Regions from separate parts of the Luteibacter mycovicinus genome, predicted to be linked through region 1. Evidence: predicted binding sites of a transcription regulator. Region 1 holds the regulator's gene; each other region holds the start of a gene.
What was found. The regulator FliA, encoded in region 1, starts transcription of late flagellar genes. The targets are predictions, from matches to a motif close to TAAAGTTTNNCNNNCNNNGGCCGATAA.
Positions count from the first base shown of each region.

Region 1 (3,559 bases):
ACCGCATCGGTGCGGGCGCCCAGCTGGAACATTACGGCCGCCTGCTCGGCGTGCGCGTTTACAACGCCCACGATGCACAGAGCCTCCGCAACGTGCTGCTCCAGCTGCGTGGCAAGCACACCGTACTGATCGACACCGCCGGCCTGGCCGGTAACGATCCGAAGCTGCAGCAGCAGTTCGACACCCTGCGCGCGATGACCGAGGTGCGTGTCTGCCTCGTGCTTGCCGCGAACGCGCAGGCGCAGGCCATCGACAACGCGATCCGTGCCTACGCGCCGCTGGCGCCGCAGACCGCGATCCTGACCAAGCTCGACGAGGCCCCGCTGATCGGCGGTGCCCTGTCGGCCGTCATCCGCCACGGACTGCCGCTGGACTACAGCACGGATGGCCAGCGCGTGCCGGAAGACATCGCCTCCGCGGATGCGCGCAAACTCGTCTGCCTGGCCGCTCAACTCGTCAAGCAGCGCACCGACGAACCGGACGACGCGATTCTCGCCGACCGTTTCGGCTTCTCCACCGCGCCAGCCATCGCCTGACACCGGGAACTGAAGTAACGTGACCACGGCATCCGCATCCGCACACCCCTTCACGGCAGTGAATTCCTTCATGAACACACACGTCGATTCCACCCAGGCTGCTGGGCTCAACTGGCTCGCCGACCGTCGTCCCACGCGCAGCATCGCGGTGGCGGGCGGCAAGGGCGGCGTGGGCAAGACCACGGTGGCGGTCAACCTCGGCATGGCGCTCGCGATGGGCGGCCGTGACGTGGTCCTGCTGGACGCGGATCTGGCCATGGCGAACATCGATGTGCTGCTGGGCCTGCAGCCCACGCGCCATCTGGGCCACATGCTCGAAGGCGAGTGCCGCATCGAGGACCTGATCCTCCACGCCAACCACGGCCTGAAGGTGATCCCGGCGACCTCGGGCGCGCGCCGCATGGCGCAGCTGCCGAATATCGAGCACGCCGCCGTGATCCGCGCCTTCGACGAATACCCGGTCGCCCCCGAATATCTGATCGTCGACACCGCCGCCGGCATCTCCGACAGCGTGTCGATGTTCGCGGCAGCCTCCGACGAAGTGGTGGTCGTGGTCTGCGACGAGCCGGCCTCGCTGACCGACGCCTACGCGCTGATCAAGGTGATGAGCCGCGAGTTCGACGTGAACCGCTTCCGCATCGTCGCCAACATGGTCCGCCATGCGCAGGAAGGCCGTCAGCTGTTCGAGAAGCTGGCCCGCGTGACCAACCGCTTCCTGGACGTGTCCCTGGATTTCATGGGCATGGTTCCGCACGACGAGTACCTGCGTCAGGCCATCCGCCGTCAGGCGGCCGTGGTCGACGCCTGGCCGAGCAGCCGCTCGGCGGTGGGATTCAAGAATCTGGCCCGGTCGGTCGATACATGGGGTGAACCCGAACCCCGGGTGCAGGGTCGCATCGGCTTTTTCGCCGAACGGAACCACATGGGGGGAGGGCTGCCGCTGTGAGTGTCGCTAGCGAATACCTTGAAATCACTAGAGTTCCAGCGGATCAACTGGTTAAAACGCATGCACCCCTGGTGCGCCGGATCGCCTATCACCTGATGGGCCGCCTGCCGCCAAGCGTGGACGCGAATGACCTCATGCAGGCCGGAATGATCGGACTGCTCGAGGCCGCAAGAAATTACTCGCCGACTCGCGCGGCCAGCTTCGAGACCTATGCGGGCATCCGCATTCGTGGCGCCATGCTGGACGAACTGCGCAAGACGGACTGGACCCCGCGCTCCGTCCACCGGAAGTTGCGCGAGGTGGCTGAAGTAACGAGGCAGATCGAGAACGAAACGGGTGGCGACGCCGAAGACGCGGAAGTGATGAAGCGGCTGGGTATCGACGCCATGGAGTACAACCAGATTCTGGCCGACGCGGCGAGCGCGCGGTTGCTGAGCCTCACGGCGCCGGAAGGCGACGAAGGCGCGGCGATCGACGTCGCGGACCCCGACGCCTCGGGCCCGGAGGGCAACTTCGAGAAGAACGGCCTGCGCGACGCGCTGGCGCAATCGATCGACGGCCTGCCGGAACGCGAGAAGCTGGTGATGTCGCTGTACTACGATGAAGAGCTCAACCTGAAAGAAATCGGTGTGGTACTGGGTGTGAGCGAGTCGCGCGTGTGCCAGATCCATGGCCAGGCCCTGATTCGCCTGCGTGCACGCATGACGGGTTGGAAAGACAAGCAGTGACGGCATCGCGGTGCCGTCGCCGGTAAAGAAAAAGCACGTGGCGGAGAGCAGTTTTGGACAAGAACATGAAGATCCTCGTGGTGGACGACTTTTCCACCATGCGGCGCATCGTCAGGAATCTCCTGGTCGAGTTGGGTTTCACCAACACGCTCATCCAGGAAGCCGAAGACGGTAACGCGGCCCTCGCGTTGCTGCGCTCGCAGCCGATCGACCTCGTCGTCACCGACTGGAACATGCCCAACATGACGGGCATCGACCTGCTTCGCGCCATCCGCGCCGATGCCGGTCTGAAGTCCTTGCCGGTGCTGATGGTGACCGCGGAGAACAACCGCGACCAGATCATCGCCGCCGCGCAGAGCGGTGTTAACGGCTACGTCGTCAAGCCTTTCACGGCGGTCACGCTGAAGGAAAAGCTCGACAAGATCTTCGAACGACTCGCCGCGGCTGCGGGCTAAGGGAATAACGATGAATACGATGCTCTCCCCCGGCCAAGAGGTCGTCCCCGAACTGCGCGAGCTGCTCGAGGCCGACGACGGCGCCGCGTTCGAAAAGGCACTCGACAACCTGATCCGCAGCCGCGAGCAGCACCTGTTCCTGGCGCTGGGCCACCTTGCGCGCGACCTGCACGAATCCGTGCGCCGCCTCGCTTCGGACATTTCGACCGACGGCGTGCCCGGCAACATGAGCGATGCGCGCAAGCATCTGCGTGACGTGCTCGAGATGAGCTCGACCGCGGCGCACCGCACGCTGGACTTCAGCGAAAAGCTGCGTCCGCAGGCCCAGGCGCTGGCGAAGCAGGCCGACGAAGTGCTGGTGCTCGATCATGCCGACCCGGCATTTGGCGCTAACGCGACGGCGCTTGCCGTGCGCGTGGGCGATTTCGCGCAGAGCTGCGACATCGGCCTGGGCGAAATGGTCGAAGCCCAGTCGTGGCAGGATCTTTCCGGTCAGCGCGTGGCGCAGGTCGAGGCGTTCATGGCCAAGGTCGAGTCGTCGCTGGTCGAGCTGGTCCGTCTGACCGGGTCGCTCGCGGGCGGCAATGCGCCGGCCGCGGACAAGGTCAGCCAGGACGAAGTGGATCGCCTCCTCAGCGAATTCGGATTCTGAGCCCGCTATGAGCGTGGAGCTGGACAACGAGCTGCTCAACGTCTTCCTGATCGAAGCGCGCGAACTGCTCGAGAGCCTGGGCGAGCAGCTCGTGGATCTCGAAGCGTCGCCGAACGACACGGAGCTGCTGAACGCGGTCTTCCGTGCGTTCCACACCGTGAAGGGCGGTGCGGGCTTCCTTGGGCTCAATCCCATGGTGGAGCTGTGCCATCGTGGCGAAGATCTTCTGAACGAAGCGCGTA
Region 1 is NZ_JQNL01000001.1:1,118,687-1,122,245, reverse strand. Features, by position in the region: gene flhF (flagellar biosynthesis GTPase FlhF) at 1-536, shown strand, start outside; gene FA85_RS05065 (MinD/ParA family ATP-binding protein) at 607-1,482, shown strand; gene FA85_RS05060 (RNA polymerase sigma factor FliA) at 1,479-2,210, shown strand; gene cheY (chemotaxis response regulator CheY) at 2,264-2,665, shown strand; gene FA85_RS05050 (protein phosphatase CheZ) at 2,676-3,317, shown strand; gene FA85_RS05045 (chemotaxis protein CheA) at 3,325-3,559, shown strand, end outside.

Region 2 (3,559 bases), 2.4 Mb from region 1:
GCAGCCGCTCGCCGCCTCGCTGGCCGGCGCCTCGTCGCTGACCATCGAATGCCAGCAGAGCCGCATCGATTTCCGCCTGAAGACGCGCTACGTGGACGAGCAGGCCAGCGACCTGGACGACGCGCTCGCGCGGCTGGATCGCTACGCGAAGGAAGGCCGCGCCGTGTCCGTGGCGTTGCTAGGCAACGCGGCCGACGTGTTGCCGGAGCTCGTGCGCCGGGGCGTCCGTCCCGATGCCGTCACCGACCAGACCAGCGCCCACGACCCCGTCAACGGCTACCTGCCGTCCGGCTGGACCGTCGAGGAATGGTTCGAGCGCCGCAAGGCCGATCCGACTGGCACCGCCCATGCCGCCAAGGCCTCCATGCGCCGTCATGTCGAGGCCATGCTCGCCTTCCATCGGCAGGGTGTGCCGACCTTCGACTACGGCAACAATATCCGTCAGATGGCCAAGGACGAGGGGCTGAGCGAGGCGTTCGCGTTCCCCGGCTTCGTGCCCGCCTTCGTGCGACCGCTGTTCTGTCGCGGCGTCGGGCCGTTCCGCTGGGTCGCGCTGTCAGGCGATCCGGAAGACATCTACAAGACCGACGCCAAGGTGAAGGAGCTGATTCCCGACGATCCGCATCTGCACCGCTGGCTGGACATGGCGCGCGAGCGGATCAGCTTCCAGGGCCTGCCGGCGCGTATCTGCTGGGTGGGTCTGGGGCAGCGGCACCGGCTGGCGCTCGCCTTCAACGAGATGGTGCGCAACGGCGAACTGAAGGCGCCCATCGTGATCGGCCGCGACCATCTCGATTCCGGCTCGGTCGCCAGCCCGAACCGGGAAACCGAAGCCATGCGCGACGGCAGCGACGCGGTCAGCGACTGGCCGTTGCTCAACGCGATGCTCAACGTGGCCGGCGGAGCGACCTGGGTCAGCCTGCACCACGGCGGCGGTGTCGGCATGGGTTACAGCCAGCACAGCGGCGTGGTGATCGTGGCCGACGGCAGCGAGGCGGCGGACAAGCGGCTGGCCCGCGTGCTGTGGAACGACCCCGGCACCGGCGTGATGCGGCACGCCGATGCGGGCTACGAGGATGCCGTGGCCTGCGCAAGGGAGCAGGGCCTGAACCTGCCCATGATCTGACCCATGTAGGAGCGCGCCTGCGCGCGACCCGGATATCGCGCTCCGCGACCGGGATATGGCCCTGCGCGCGACCCGGCTATCGCGCGCAAGGCGCGCTCCTACAGGAGGTTGGGGGTTCTCAGCGGCCGTTGGCCCAGCCGGCCACGTACCGCTCCGGATAAATGCGCTGCAGGGCCAGCACCTTCGGCCGATCGTTGATCGCGATGTACATCGCGTCCGGATTCAGACGCATGTAGTCCTGGTGCTCGTCCTCCGCGAGGTAGAAACCCTTAAACGGCGTTACCTCCGTCACGATCTTCGACGAAAACGCGTGCGCCGCGGTCAGCTGGGCGATATATGCCTCCGCCACCTTCTTCTGCTCCGGCGTCGCATAGAAAATCGCCGACCGGTACTGCGTGCCGGAGTCGGGCCCCTGCCGGTTCAGCAGCGTCGGATCCTGCGCCACCGAGAAGAACACCTGCAGCAACTGCCCGTACGACACCTGTGCCGGATCGTAAACGACCTTTACCGATTCGGCGTGTCCGGTATCGCCGTCGCTGACATCGTCGTAATTGGCATGGGCGGCGTCACCACCCGAGTAGCCGGTGCGGACGCTTTTCACGCCGCGGACGTGCTGGAACACGCCCTCAACGCCCCAGAAGCACCCGCCGGCGAACACGGCGGTGGCGTCGCCAGCGGCCGGTGCGGCATCGACGGTGGGGGCGGGCAGGCGGACACCCTCGTCGCGCGCCGAAGCGGCCGAGCACGCGGTGAGGGCGAGGAGCAGAGCGGGGATCAGGGAAAGGCGCGGCATGAGTTTCTCCCGGTCGACATGACCTGATACACCAGACCGGTGTACCCGGGAAAACCTCACACGGCGTGAAGGCCACCTTCACAACTCTGTACCTACAGAATCGGGATGCAGGGCCGATAAGCCATCGACACGCGCAACACGCTAGAGTCGTGCGCGTATTCGGCCAGCGTGGCTAAAGGAGCGAGGGGAAACGTGGCGTACGATTTAGTGGAGCGACGTGTCTTCGTGTCCGACCTGGAGGTCGGCATGTATGTCAGTCGCCTGGACTGTGACTGGTCCGACACGCCCTTTCCGTTGCAGGGCCTGCCCATCGAGTCCCGTGAGGACATCGAGTCGCTCAGTCGTTTCTGCAAATACGTCTTCGTGGACATGCACCGTCAGGTCGTCCCCGACAGCCGGTTCACCCCGCAGCGCATCGCGCCGAAGGCCGTTGCCACCCCCGCACCGCGTGCTGCGGCGAGCCTGCGTCTGGTCAGTCGACACGCGTATACCGACACGGCCTCGTTCGACGATGAGATGCCGCGCGCCAGAGAGGCGTTCGACACCGTCGCCGAGTTCGCCACGCGCATGGTCGACGACTTGCGGCATGGTCGGCCGGTCGAGCCGCAGGCTGTCGAGAACGCGGTGCGCCCCATGGTCGAGAGTGTGCTGCGCAGCGGTGACGCGTTCTTCTGGATCGAAAGCCTGCGGCGGCGCGATGGCTATACCTATCAGCACGCGATCGGCTGCAGCACGCTCGCCGCGGCGTTCGGGCGGCACATGGGCTTCGAAAGCGACGCCATCGTCAGTCTCGCCGCCGGCGGCCTGCTGATGGATGTCGGCAAGTCGCAGCTGCCTGAGGAACTGCTTAGTCGCGACGGACCGCTGAACGACGATGAATGGGGCCTCGCACGTCAGCACGTCAATGAAGGCGTCGCCATCCTCGATCACTCCGGTGTCGTCGACAACGAAGTGCGCGACATGGTGCTCACCCACCACGAACGTTACGACGGTACCGGCTATCCCTCGGGACTGGCCGGCACCGCCATTCCGCTCGCCGGGCGTATGGCCGCGATCATCGACACCTACCACGCGATGTCGACGCCGCGTCCGTACCGTTCGGCCGTGTCACAGCACGTCGCCTTACGCGAGCTGTACGCCGGCCGCGACCGCGAATTCCAGGGCGAGCTGGTCGAACAGTTCCAGGCCTGCCTGGGCGTCTACCCCACGGGCACGCTGGTCGAACTCAACACCGGTGAGGTGGCCATCGTGATGGTGCAGAACCAGTCGCGCCGCCTGCAGCCGCGCGTCGCGATTCTCTCCCGGCCCGACAAGAGCGCGCTCGACGATTTCCTGATCGTCGATCTCATGCGCCAGGTGGATCTGGTGCGCCGTGAGATTCTCCGCACCTTGCCAGCCGGTTCGCACGGTATCGATCCGCGCGAGTACTTCGTCGCATGAGCGAGCGGGCTTACATCCTGCCGGCGGTCCAGTCGATTCTCGACCGGTCGTCGCCGGATGCCGGTCCGTGCGCCGTTCTGATCGTGCGTCTGCAAGGTATGCGCGAGGCGCAACTGCGTTTCGGTTATGACTTCGGTAGCGACATCATGCTCGCCTCGCGCGAACGCATCGTCGATGCCTTGCGCCATGTCGACACCGTC
Region 2 is NZ_JQNL01000001.1:3,549,918-3,553,476, forward strand. Features, by position in the region: gene hutU (urocanate hydratase) at 1-1,126, shown strand, start outside; gene msrA (peptide-methionine (S)-S-oxide reductase MsrA) at 1,245-1,919, opposite strand; gene FA85_RS15660 (HD-GYP domain-containing protein) at 2,112-3,359, shown strand; gene FA85_RS15665 (putative bifunctional diguanylate cyclase/phosphodiesterase) at 3,356-3,559, shown strand, end outside.
Region 2: the regulator FliA is predicted to act here: its motif matches at 2,013-2,039, upstream of FA85_RS15660 (HD-GYP domain-containing protein).

Region 3 (3,559 bases), 1.6 Mb from region 1:
GATCGCACCTAACCCCGGCTGGGGCAAGGTGCGCGCGCCCACCTGGCACTCGGCGTACGTGTTCATTCCCTGGTCGCTGTGGATGCAGACGGGAGACCGCCGACCCATGGAGGAACACCTCGATGGCATCTCGCGCTATGTCGCGATGGAGGACGCCCGGTCACCGGGAGGCATCGCGGACACCGAACTGGGTGACTGGGTCAGTCCCGAGACCGACCCGGGTGGCGAGAATGCCCCCGAGGACAAGCATGTCGCCGCCACGGCGTACCTTTATGGCATGGAGCGTACGGTGGCGAGCATGTATCGCCTCCTCGGCGACACGAAGCGCGCGGATGGTTTCGACGCGAAGGCTGAGATCGTGCGCGACGCGTTCAATGCGCGCTTCCTCGACCGCGACGCCGCCCGATACCGCGGGGAAGGGGACAGCGGCTACCGCCAGGCGCACAACCTGCTGGCGCTGTCGTTCGGTCTCGTGCCAGACGCGTTGCGCGAGCGGGTCGCCGCCGGCGTGGCGGCGGATGCGAAAACGCGGGGCGATCACCTCGACACGGGTGCGCTCGCGACGAAGGTGATTCTGCCGGTGCTCACCGCGACCGGTCACGCCGACGACGCCTGGCGTATCGCGACGCAGACGACGTTTCCGAGCTGGGGGTTCTGGCGCGACCACGGGGCGACCAGCTTGTGGGAGCACTGGAAGCTCGCATCGCGCTCCAGGGGCCATTACTTCCTGGGCACCGTGGACGACTGGCTCTTTGGCGATGTCGCGGGCCTGCGTCCGCTGGAGGCGGGATGGCGCCGGTTCGAGGTGCGTCCTGCGCTGACAGCATGGCTGGACCACGCATCGGCATCGGTGATGACGCCTTATGGCGAGGCCTCGGTGGCCTGGAGCAAAGAGGGTGGGAAAGTGGTGGCCGAGGTGCTTGTGCCGGTGGGGGCGGAGGCGGTGGTGCGGTTGCCGGGGCGGGGCGAGGTGGTGGTTTCCTCGGGGAGGCATCGCTTTTCCACGCCGTAGGTGAGTCGCGTGAGGGACGCGCCTGCTCTTTACCGGATGATGCGCTGCCGCATTGTCCCTTCACATCTCTGCAATAAAGTTTGACGCCCGGCTTGCCGATAACGCCTATACGGGGAATCACGGGGGTGAGGGGCATGTCGTCGATAAAAAACTGGTTTGGCCGCACGCGGCTGAATACGCGCGTGTGGATGGTGATGACGGTCGTGGTGCTCGGCCTCTTGGCGCAGACCGTGATGTCGGGCATCGAAAGCCGCGCGGTGCAGATGCGCGACCTGCAGGACACGCTGACCCAGCACGTGGACGCGGCGATCGCCATCGTCGACGGCTACCACGCGCGAGCCGCCAGGGGTGAGATGAGCGACGTGGAAGCCCGTGTCGCCGCCCTTGAGGCGGTCGAGTCGATGCGCTGGGACGACGGCAAGGGCTACGTGTTCGCTTTCGATTCGACGCTGGCCATGCGTATGCATCCTCTGCGCCACGACGAGGTCGGCCAGAACATCCGCGACGATGCGGATGGCAAGGGCTTCCACCATTACGAGGCCATGCTCAAGGCGGATATCGCCGCCGGCCACGGCGTCACGCGTTACACGCAGATCATGCCCAAGACGAAGGAGCTGCGCGACAAGATCAGCTACTCGTCGTGGTACAAGCCGTGGGATCTGCATCTGATTTCCGGTGCCTACTTCGATGATATCGACGCCGCCTTCGCCGCGCAGCTGAAACGCGACCTGATGAAGTCGGGCATCATCGCGGTGCTCGCGATGTTCATCGTCTGGCTGTCCATGAGCAGCATCCGTACCACGGTGGGCGGCGAGCCGCGTGACGCGGTGGAGATCGCCGGGCGTATCGCCGGGGGCGATCTGCGCACCGATGGCACCACGTTCGCGCCCGCCAGCCTGCTCGGCGCGCTCGAGCGCATGCGCGCCACGCTGTCGTCCATCGTGACCGAGGTACAGGAAGGCGCACATGTCGTGTCGACCACCTCGGGCGAGATTGCCCGGGGCAACGACGACCTGTCGCAGCGCACGCAGGAACAGGCGTCCAGCCTCGAAGAAACCGCCGCGTCGATGGAAGAGATGACCGCGACGGTGAAACAGAACGCGGAGAACGCCGTCGCCGCGGATCGCCTCTCCCGGCATGCGCGTCGCGAAGCGGAGAAGGGCGGCGACGTCGTCGCCCAGGCGATGGACGCGATGATCCAGATCGGTGATTCCAGTCGTCGCATTGCCGACATCGTCGGCCTGATCGACGAGATCGCTTTCCAGACCAATCTGCTGGCATTGAATGCGGCGGTGGAAGCGGCACGTGCCGGCGAGCAGGGGCGTGGCTTCGCGGTAGTCGCCGCCGAGGTGCGCCGCCTGGCTCAGTCCAGCGCGTCCGCGTCCAGGGAGATCAAACGCCTGATCGTCGAAAGCGGCGAGCGTGTCGAAGCGGGTGCCTCACTGGTCGAGCAGTCGTCGACCGCCCTGACGAGCATCGTCGCCAGCGTCAAGAAGGTCACCGATATCGTCGCGGAGATCGCCGCCGCGAGTGCCGAGCAGTCGGCCGGCGTGGATCAGGTCAATACCGCGATCGCACAGATCGATCAGGTCACCCAGGAAAACGCGGCACTGGTCGAGGAGGCCGCGGCCGCCGCCAAGTCGATGCAGGACCAGGCCCAGTCGCTGCGCGATCAGGTGGCGTTCTTCACCGTGGACGCGGTCGAGCGGCCGGCGCTGAAAGCCTCGCCCGCCGAACGCGCCGCGCATGATGCCCGTTTCGGTCAGGTCGGCAAGGCGACCGCGCCGGCCGCGACCGGCAGCGATGCCTGGGTGGAGTTCGCCTGAGGGTGTTTTATGCTGGTGTCATCGCACCGGCACGAGACCCCGCATGCACCACGCTCCCAGCTACGTCCACGGCGCAAGCGCCACGCCCCTCCTCGGGGAGACGGTCGGCGCACTGCTCGACCGTATCGCCGGGCGCTGGCCCGACCGGCCCGCGCTGGTCGTGCGTCAGCAGGGTGTGCGCTGGACGTATGCGGAGTTCCAGGCCGAAGTCGCCCGCGTGGCGGCCGGGCTGCTCGCCCTCGGTCTGGATCCGGGCGATCGCGTCGGCATCTGGGCGCCCAATCGCGCGGAGTGGGTGGTGGCCCAGTTCGCGGCGCCCAAAGCCGGACTGATCCTGGTCAACATCAACCCGGCCTATCGTTCTCACGAACTGGCTTATTCGTTGAACAAGGTCGGTTGTCGCGCGCTGATCCTGCCCCGTGTCTTCAAGAGTTCGCATTACCTGGAGATCCTTACCGGTCTCGCGCCCGAGATGGCCTCCGCCCCACCGGGCGGTCTGCGTGCGGCTGCGTTGCCCGATCTGCGCCACGTCATCCTGCTGGACGATGAAGCCGCCCCCGGCACGCTGCGTTGGCAGGACCTGCGCGCGGATGACGCCGCACGCGCCCGACTGCGGGCGATCGAACCGGAGCTGGGTTTCGACGACGCGGTAAATATCCAGTTCACCTCCGGCACCACGGGTGCGCCCAAAGGCGCCACGCTGACCCACCACAACATCGTC
Region 3 is NZ_JQNL01000001.1:2,704,748-2,708,306, forward strand. Features, by position in the region: gene FA85_RS11855 (alpha-L-rhamnosidase) at 1-1,012, shown strand, start outside; gene FA85_RS11860 (methyl-accepting chemotaxis protein) at 1,147-2,838, shown strand; gene FA85_RS11865 (AMP-binding protein) at 2,882-3,559, shown strand, end outside.
Region 3: the regulator FliA is predicted to act here: its motif matches at 1,088-1,114, upstream of FA85_RS11860 (methyl-accepting chemotaxis protein).